2 regions of the Bacillus sp. 05T21 genome follow, and region 2 is predicted to be linked to the other one. Evidence: a T-box and tRNA genes for the amino acid it is inferred to sense, from the RefSeq annotation. Region 2 holds a T-box; the other holds one or more tRNA genes.
The links. A T-box is a leader RNA that pairs with one kind of tRNA and senses whether it is charged. The one in region 2 lies ahead of serS (serine--tRNA ligase), so its partner is inferred to be a tRNA-Ser.

Region 1 (5,285 bases), on a different contig from region 2:
AGGCAGACCTTACAGCAGCATAACCTCGAGAAGGGATTCAGCCTCGCTAGAGCGGATTGCGAGTATAGGGCACCGCTACCTCCCCGCTTAGCACGGCAAAGTTAAAACCAATATTCGGTTGCCTTGGATAAGGCATTATCAGTATAACTTGTTTTTTTACAAAATGCAAATACGTTAGTTACCATTACTTTTCTCTAGTTTTTTCACTTCTTTTCTTTTCTTACGAAGCTCCCTAAAAAAAATCGTTAACAACGTACCACATTCCTCTTCAAGTACACCAGCCACTACTTCACACTGATGATTAAAACGCTCATCAGTTAAAAGATTCATCAACGTACCTGCACATCCACCTTTCGGATCGTTCGCACCATATACAACCCGTTTTATACGCGATAAAACAATTCCCCCTGCACACATTGGGCAAGGTTCTAATGTTACATATAACGTTGCATCTTCTAAACGCCATGTCCCTAATTTTTTGCAAGCTTCATCAATAGCTAAGAGCTCGGCGTGAGCTATTGATCTCTGTTCAGTTTCTCTTAAGTTATGTGCGACACTAATCACTTCACCATCTAGCACAATTACAGCACCAATTGGTACCTCTTGTATCGCCTCCGCCTTCTTCGCTTCCTCTATTGCTAACTGCATAAAATATATATCTCGCTCCATAATATAGTCCTTTCACCAAAAATAAAATACACTTTTTCATTTCTTGCAGGTGGGATAACTTTTACAAATTCAATCCAACCTAAAGAAGAAAGAGAGGGAATTACATATGAAAAATACTGCCTTACTCATTATCGATATGATTAATGATTTTCAATTCTCCCACGGACCCATCCTGGCACAGAAATGTGAAATTATAAAGAACCCCATTTTACAATTAAAGGACACCATGAAATCATTGGGCTATCCAATAATTTATGTCAATGATCACTATCAACTTTGGAGATCTGATATTGATCAACTTATCACTCATTGTACAAATGAGTATAGTAAAAATATTATCGAGGCCATTGCTCCGCATACTGACGATTATATTTTTATTAAACCACATTACTCTGCTTTTTATGAAACACCTTTGAATTCTTTATTAGGTTATTTAAAAATCGAAAATCTCATTTTAACAGGAATTGCCGGGAACATATGCATCCTTTTTACAGCTAATGATGCCCATATGAGAAATTATACACTTTATGTACCACGGGATTGCATCGCTTCTAATAACGAGCAAGATAATGAACATGCTTTAAAAATAATGGAAGCCACATTAAAGGCAAATATTGTACCGTCATCCCAAATAAAATTTAATTAATACATATCTATTTTCTAACTTTTTATATCAAATTAGTCCGCTCGCTCCCCTCTTGTGCTACAATAATTCTGTTTTGTGTTTTTAGTAGTCACGGTAAATCACTGATTGAAAGGAGGAAACAGCGTGACCGGAGTACCATTTATCACGGTTGAAGGACCAATTGGTGTTGGAAAAACTTCACTTGCGAAGGAACTTTCAACTCACATGCAACTCCACTTACTAAAAGAGATTGTTGATGAAAATCCTTTTTTAGGAAAATTCTACGAAGACATCGACGAATGGAGTTTTCAAACAGAGATGTTCTTTCTTTGTAATAGATACAAACAACTAGAGGATATTAACATAAAGTATTTGAATCAAAGAAAGCCTGTAGTAGCAGATTATCATATATTTAAAAATTTAATTTTTGCATCCCGTACATTAAAAGATTCTCAATATGATAAGTACATGCAAATTTATCGCATTCTTACGCAAGATATGCCTGTACCAAATGTCATCGTTTATTTAACAGCGAGCCTAGAAACATTACAAAAACGAATTGCCATGCGCGGAAGAGAATTCGAAAAAAATATGGATCCAAATTACTTGCTACAGCTTACAAAAGATTACGAAACAGCAATGGATGCTTTCAAAAAGGACCATCCGGATATTCCGGTATTAAAATTTAATGGAGACGATATGGATTTTGTAAGAAATCCTGATGATTTAAATGTCATCTTATCAGCTCTTCAAAATACTCTCTTGAAGGAGTCGAAATAACAATGAATTTAAGGCAAAAATATGATATACCAAATGATGCAGTTATCACTATTGCTGGAACAGTAGGTGTCGGTAAATCAACTATGACAACTGCATTGGCTAACGCTTTAGGTTATCGTACATCTTTTGAAAAAGTAGATTCCAACCCATATTTGGACAAGTTCTATGCTGATTTCACACGCTGGAGCTTTCACTTACAAGTTTACTTTTTAGCAGAACGATTTAAAGAACAAAAAAGAATTTTCGAATATGGTGGCGGTTTTGTTCAAGACCGTTCTATCTATGAGGACACTGGTATTTTCGCAAAAATGCATTACGAAAAGGGTACAATGACTGAAACTGATTATGAAACATACAAAGGTTTATTTGATGCTATGGTCATGACTCCTTACTTCCCTCATCCAGACTTATTAATTTACCTAGAAGGTTCTTTTGATGATATTGTCGATCGTATTCAAGAACGAGGACGTCCCATGGAGCAGCAAACACCAATTGAATATTGGAAAGAGATGCATGGACGTTACGATAACTGGATTAATAACTTTAATTCATGCCCTGTTTTACGATTAAACATTAATGAATACGATATTTTAAAAGATGGCGATTCAATCGAACCAATCATTAAAAAAATTGGACATTTTTTAAAACAAACACGTAAACTTGTAAAATAAAAAACCCGTGCATATGCACGGGTTTTCCTATGAAATTACTTTTTCTTTTTTGTCGGAGCAATAATTTCACTCTCTGGCTTTCCAGCATTAATACGCTGACGAACAGTACTCGTACTAATATCATATGTTTCAGCAATCTCTTTAACAGTCAATTCTTTCCCATTAATTACTGCTGTTAGTAATTTCCCTGTACGTTTTGGAGTTACTTCTTTTTGCACAGCTGGTTTTTCAGCTTCTTTTGGTACCTCTACTTTTTTTGCAACCTGTTTTACATCACAAGTGCAACCACAAAGTTTACGGAATGTATCATCACTTATAATGCGCGACACATTTGCACCACTGTTTAAAATTCTATTGTTCTTACAGACAGGACATTGTACATAATATAAAGTTTTTCCATCTAAAGGAAACGTTTGTATAATAAGATCCATGTTAACTCCTTTCATATCTATGAAGATAATCATCGGAATATGAGTGTGTAATAAGGACACTATATCCTTACATCATACTTTATGATTGGTTTTAAAATAAAAACTCGTTACGTGTTGGTAACGAGTTCTCCAATCTCCACTTATATGCGCTGTTGTCAATTATATCTGGAGGAGGTAAAGGGATTCGAACCCCCGCGCGACTCTCGCCGCCTGTCGGTTTTCAAGACCGATCCCTTCAGCCAGACTTGGGTATACCTCCATATTGACATCAAATATAATATCAAAAGAAAAACAGTTAGTCAACCCTACTATAATAAATTATGAGGAAAGGAAAATTTTACTTCCCCTCTCCTTTTTGACACTGCTGACAACGTCCATAATTACCAATCACTCATACCGATGAATGTTTTAACTTATTTAATAACTGTTTTTCCTCCCATATAAGGGCGAAGAACTTCTGGAATTATAATTGTACCATCTTCTTGTTGGTAGTTCTCTAAAATAGCTGCCACTGTACGTCCAATTGCAAGACCAGATCCATTTAGTGTATGAACATGTTCCGGTTTGCCATTTGGCTCACGACGGAAACGGATATTCGCGCGTCTCGCTTGGAATGCCTCAAAATTACTACAAGAAGAAATTTCACGATATGTACCATAGCTTGGAATCCATACTTCAATATCGTATTTCTTCGCTGCTGTAAATCCTAAATCTCCTGTACACATGCTCATAACGCGATATGGCAACTCTAATAATTGTAACACGCGCTCTGCATCATTTGTTAATTTTTCTAACTCTTCGTAAGAATCTTCTGGTTTCACGAACTTAACAAGTTCAACTTTATTAAATTGGTGTTGGCGAATTAAACCACGTGTATCACGACCAGCTGAACCTGCTTCAGAACGGAAGCATGAGCTAAACGCAGCATATCGTATCGGCAATTGCTCTTTACTCACAATCTCATCACGATGCATATTCGTTACAGGTACTTCAGCTGTCGGGATTAGGAAATAATCTTCACTTTCAATACGGAATGCATCTTCTTCAAACTTCGGAAGTTGTCCTGTTCCTGTCATACTTGCACGGTTTACCATATAAGGAGGCAATACTTCCTCATATCCATGCTCATCAGTATGAAGGTCAAGCATAAAGCTAATCAAAGCACGTTCTAATCTTGCACCAGCACCTTTGTAAAATACAAATCGGCTTCCTGTTACTTTCCCAGCACGTTCAAAATCTAGAATCCCTAAATCAGTAGCAAGATCCCAATGCGGTTTTGGCTCATAAGTAAATTCTTTCACTTCTCCCCAAGTACGTGCTACTACGTTATCATCCTCTGTTTCACCTATTGGAGCAGATTCATGAGGGATATTTGGGATAGATAGCATTAATCTTTCTAAATCTTCTTCAACTGTACGAAGCTCATTATCAAGATCTTTTACTTTTTCCCCAACTTCACGCATTTCTAGAATTAGAGCTTCCGCATCTTTCTTTTCACGCTTTAATACTGAAATTTGTTGAGATACTTCGTTACGTTTACTTTTTAGTTCTTCTGTTTGAACAAGTAGCTCTCTTCTTCTCGTATCAAGTTCTTCAAAGCGACTAAAATCCGTTAAATCTTCGCCTCTATGCTGTAATTTTGCTTTTACTTCTTCAAAATTCGTACGTAAAAATTTAATATCAAGCATTATATACTCCTCCTTTTATTTTATAAAACACAAAAAACTCCCGTCCCTATACAAAGGGACGGGAGTTAACCCGCGTTGCCACCCTAGTTGAAAGCATTACCGCTTTCCTCTCAAGTAGAAATAACGGCTCTTCACCGGGAATGTTTACTAATCAAAAGATATTCCACATTCCATTCCAGGATGGATTCACAAACTGTTTCTATCGATTTCCACCAACCATCGACTCTCTATAAGAAACAACATTTGTTACTACTTCCTATCAACACGCTTATTTTATAAAATTGTTATCATCAATTTACTATAATCTTATACAAGTTGCAAGTTACTTATACAACTTTTTTCATTTTCGCTTCTTTTACCATTTCTACAAAGTATGCTGTTACACGATGATCATCCGTTAATTCCGGATGGAAAGAAGCAG
Region 2 (5,285 bases):
GCTTCCTGCAAACACGAATCCCATCACACACCAAAATGTAACCTTACCTACTTTTCTTCCTGTTATAGCTGGAACTTTCTCCCTTGTTTTACGTTTCTTCTTTTCTTTAAGTGCTTCTGAATTTTCTTGTTGCATATCTAATATTTCAGTTGTTTTATTCTTTGCTTTTTTAAAGAATGTAAATTTCTTTTTTTCGGCGTCTTCCTGGGACTTCTTTTTTACCATGTCTTCACCTCTCTTTTTAAATGGTTAGGAGATTACAAATTTCATTGTAATTTCCACTAATCAACTATCTACTTTAAGTATGATTTACTTGTTTCGGAAATCTAAGAGAAATAAAAAAAATTTATGTTTTATATCAAAGTTTTTTTAGAATGATTAAAACTAAATATAATGTTTATTAAAGTACATAAAAAAACCAATTCCATTAAGAAATGAAATTGGTTAACATGTAGGCCCTGTTTTCTATAGTAGATACAATTCAATTGGCCTATAGGAGTTATGATAACTTTATACTTTTAATAAACTTTTGTATTATCATCTATATTTTCAATCTTAATAAATCCAAACTCTGCTTCATACCCATCACCTTGTGGACTACAAGCATATATACCAACTTTCATGCATTCTTTTTCTTCAAAAAGGTGAGCCATTCTTATTTGTTTCCATAGAAAACCGTCTAAGGAATAATCAACATAGTAATTATTCCCCCTTCTTGTTATTCGATAATAAAGGGAATTCAAACCTTGCGAAATTTCCTGACTAGACCAATCAGAATAACCATTTTTTGTTACCACAACACCTAATTTATTATTGTCATCAGGTATATACTCAACAGATGCCTTTAACCAAGTATCTTTTGAAAATCGAACCATTAAGCCTGCTTGATCATATCTATTTACTGGTTTAAATTTTACTTTCGTGATTAATCTAAAGTCTCCATTTAATTCATAGTATAAAAAATGTCCATTATCAACTTGAAATTCATAGTGTGTTCTTTGCCAGAAATCTGTCTCTTTGTCGGTTTTGATTATTAACGTTGATTTATTGCTATTAACCTCCCAATGTTTAGGTGGAGAGAACCATTTCAAACTTTTATCAAATTCCGCATCATTAAATTCTTCTATTAGCCTATATTGATTATTCATTAATATTATCTCCTTTACCTTTTATATTTATTATCAAAATGTACTTACACAATAAAATTATTTAATCTTGATATGTAACCTTCCAAAGGAATGTTCTCCTCATTTAATAACTTCTACTCCTCTCATGTATGGTCGCAATACCTCTGGGATTATAACTGAACCGTCTTCTTGTTGATAGTTTTCTAAAATAGCCGCTACTGTACGACCTATAGCTAATCCAGAACCATTTAATGTGTGCACCAGCTCTGGTTTTGCACCATGTGTACGGCGGAAACGAATACCTGCACGACGCGCTTGGAAATCTTCACAATTTGAACAAGAAGAAATTTCACGATATACGCCATAGCTTGGTAACCAAACTTCAATGTCATATGTTTTTGCAGCTGGAAATGCCATATCAGCAGTACATAACGCAATAACACGATAAGGTAACTGTAACAATTGCAATACTCTTTCGGCATTTGCTGTTAATTTTTCTAACTCATCGTATGAATCTTCAGGTTTTGTATATTTGACCATTTCAACTTTACTAAATTGGTGCTGACGAATTAATCCTCTCGTATCACGTCCTGCACTACCGGCCTCAGAACGGAAGCATGGAGTATGTGCTGTAAAATTAATAGGTAAATCTTCACCACTTAAAATTTCATCACGATAATAGTTTGCTAACGGTACCTCCGCCGTTGGAATTAAAGAATAATCAGTGCCTTCTAATGTGAAAACATCTTCTTTAAATTTTGGGAATTGCCCTGTCCCTAATAAACTATCGCTATTTACGATAAATGGTGGAATCACCTCTGTATAACCATGTTCTTCAACATGTAAATCTAACATAAAGTTAGCTACCGCTCGTTCCAAACGTGCTCCCAATCCATTGTAATAGACGAAGCGGCTTCCCGTTACTTTTGCTGCACGTTCAAAATCTAGTAATCCTAATTTTTCAGCAACTTCCCAATGTGGTTTTGCTTCAAATGAAAATTCACTTATTGCTCCCCACTTACGTATTTCAACATTATCATCTTCTGATTCCCCAACAGGCACTGTTTCATTAGGTAGATTTGGTAATGATAGCAATATTGTATTTAACCCTTCTTCTACATAACGCAATTCATCATCTAAATTTTTAATATTTTCTCCCACTTCACGCATTCCACTAATAAGTTCATTAGCATCTTGTTTTTCACGCTTTAAATTAGCAATACGTTCAGATACCTCATTACGTTTATTTTTTAACTCTTCTCCCCTTACTAACAATTCACGACGCTTTTGATCTAATTCCTCAAATTTATCTAACTCAAGAAATTCTCCACCCCGATAAAGTAATTTTTTCTTTACTTCTTCTAAATTTGTACGTAATACTTTTACATCTAACATGTTTTATCTCCTCCTTAATTGCGTAACCAATCTTTTTAAAATTAGGGATTTAACTAGATAAAATACAAAAAACTCCCGTCCCTATAAAAGGGACGAGAGTTAACCCGCGTTGCCACCCTAGTTGAAAGCATAGAAAATATACGCTCTCCACTTAAATTATTAACGGCTTTTAACCGGAAACGATTACTAACTTCACATTGAAGTGTTCCACATTTCGCTCAAGGACGGATTCACAAGTTCCTTCTATCGGTTTACACCACCCACCGACTCTCTATAAGAAAAAATACTTGTTACTATTTCCTTTCATTACTTTTAAACAATATAAATTTTAATTATCACCACTTTACAATAATTCTGTGTATTTATCAAGAAATTATTGTATTTCTAAAAAAAGTACATTTAGATTAGATTTTTTTAAAATAAAGAATAATTCCATTAAGAAATGAAATTAGTTTTACACAGGGTCTATTCTCTATAATAAGTATTACACAATATAAAAACCTAATATAATATATATCTTTAATATATATAAAGAAAAAAGATAAAACTTTTATACAGAGAAAAAATCGTCTTAAAACATTGCTGTGCTAAGGGTTCATAGTTACTCTAGCCGTAAAAAATCATAAAAAGTAAATACTGGGAACGTACTTAATGAGCTGGATGAGGATTAAAAACTACAAAATATCGTAAAGTAGTTATATAAAAACTACATATAATCATCGTTAATTTGATGCGAGTGAATGAATAAATAATAAATGCAAATTTTGCTGATTTATGAACAAACTTTCCACATTTCTTAAAAACTACACACAATTTATTAACAAATTGGTCAAAGTTAGGAACAGAATCCACTTTTTAAACATAACTAACAGAAGTTTTTCTGATTTTAAGTAGATTTAGAGATAGAACATGATAAGAACAGTACTTAAGGCTTTATGTTATACACATTAGGTCAAAATTATTAAGATATCAACAGAATTATAAAAAATATTTCTGCTTTTTTGTAGATGAAATGATATAAAAAGAATGAATATTCAGATTTAAAATCTTAGAAATTGTGAATATCTCCTTTTGTTTCACGTGCAATGTATGTAATTGCATAAAAAATAGAGAGTCGTGATCATTTAAATTGAAAACTTTCTCTCTGTTTTGTTTGAATTAATACACTCTATACGTTACCTCCAACACGAATAGCCCTCTACTTTTGTTTTTTTCAAAAATAGAGAGCTGTATCTTTACATTGCTGGAAGCAGCTGATCAACCGTATGTGGTATTTCACTTGTTGAACGGTAATATGCTTCTAAGGACTGTAGAAACTGAATTAAATCAAAGTCTTCAGGGACCTCAATTACACGAATCTTTTCCTTCGGCAATTTATCAATTTTTTCAATGAACAGTTCACGAATATCACTAGGGATTTGATTTCCTTTATGACCACTAGACTTTAAGAGTTCGCGAATTTCAATTTCTAATGCTGTATATGTGTTAATATTTACTCCTTGTTCATAAGCATATTTTCTAAATAGTGATTCCTCTTGATACTGCATGTAATTACGATGGTAAGCATCTATAGTTACAGGTACAGCATATTTCGCATGAAGCAGGTCATGCGCTTTACGGAATAGCTTTTGAACATTTCGTAAAGAGTATATAGCAAAATGAGTACCAAATTTAAAAATGGCCTCTTCTTGATCATGTTTAGGTATATTGTGTGTAATTAAAGGATAAATTCCAGTTTTAGCAGCAGTGTCTAATACACGATATTGAGAAGATTGCTTTAATAATTTACTTAGCGTATAAACAAGCTTTTTCGGATATCCTTCTTGTCGATCAATCATTTCTCGTAAGCCACGAACCACTTGGCGAATTTGACGGTGACAAGAGTGTTTTAAAACGTTAATAAATTGGTTCATATCCTTTGCAAATTCAGCAATATTCATTTCAACTAACAAGTTCTCAATGAATTTAACTTTACGCTTATATGTATCTCGTGGTGTAAATGGATCACGGTATTCTGCTCCTTCTTCTTTCGCGCATAAGAAATCAGGATGTACAGATAAATGCAATGTTGTGTATTGCTTTTTATTCCTCTTCCCTTTTTCTAACTTGCAAATTTTAAATAAAGGAGATCCAGTAGCAGAAAGTTTTGTTTCTAATTCCTCAAGTACAGCACGAATCTGATGTGGGTATTTCTTATGTAAGTAACGATACATACCACCAAAGTGTGTTGAGTTTCCTTGTTCATCAACTTTGAATAAAGAACGTTTCAGGGTAGTTTCGCGTTTCTGCTGCATTGCTACATCCATGAATAGTTTCTTAGCTGCAATGGATAACTCAAAGAATTCTTTGGTAAATACTATCGGGCTAATAAATGTATATGCATTTGCTTTATTCGTTTCCTTATTCATGAAATCAGTTAAGGTGATTTTATATTTACCACTGTACTCATTTTCAATTGTAATGATGTTATGGAAACTTAACTTCTTCAAAGCCACATAAAATTGTGAGTGGTGAATATGTGCAAATGCTTCTTTATAATTTTTATAATCTTCCCAAAGCATGTGGATTGATACATGCGTAAGCTCACCATATGTATTACATTTTTTATGAAGAAATAGAAATACTTCTAGATCAGCATTTGTAATACCATATAGCTTATGTTTTCTGCCTTCGTTTTTATCAAATCCACTTACTTTATCTACAATCTTTTTCATTTTCAGTGAAAAAGATGGCTTTGCTTGTTCAACAAATCCCTCTTCATCT

Region 1: it encodes a tRNA-Ser, which carries the amino acid that the T-box ahead of serS (serine--tRNA ligase) is inferred to sense. The anticodon was not compared.

Annotation. Positions count from the first base shown of each region.
Region 1 is NZ_JBFTMD010000050.1:5,711-10,995, reverse strand. It holds RNA gene ffs (signal recognition particle sRNA large type) at 1-96, opposite strand, end outside; gene tadA (tRNA adenosine(34) deaminase TadA) at 175-669, opposite strand; gene AC1DKZ_RS31685 (cysteine hydrolase family protein) at 776-1,315, shown strand; gene AC1DKZ_RS31680 (deoxynucleoside kinase) at 1,439-2,074, shown strand; gene AC1DKZ_RS31675 (deoxynucleoside kinase) at 2,077-2,745, shown strand; gene AC1DKZ_RS31670 (sigma factor-like helix-turn-helix DNA-binding protein) at 2,781-3,176, opposite strand; tRNA gene AC1DKZ_RS31665 (tRNA-Ser) at 3,343-3,435, opposite strand; gene serS (serine--tRNA ligase) at 3,590-4,864, opposite strand; T-box leader at 4,916-5,136, opposite strand; gene pdxT (pyridoxal 5'-phosphate synthase glutaminase subunit PdxT) at 5,191-5,285, opposite strand, start outside.
Region 2 is NZ_JBFTMD010000044.1:8,027-13,311, forward strand. It holds gene AC1DKZ_RS31075 (conjugal transfer protein) at 1-225, opposite strand, end outside; gene AC1DKZ_RS31080 (DUF1349 domain-containing protein) at 519-1,148, opposite strand; gene serS (serine--tRNA ligase) at 1,248-2,522, opposite strand; T-box leader at 2,608-2,838, opposite strand; gene AC1DKZ_RS31090 (hypothetical protein) at 3,758-5,285, opposite strand, start outside.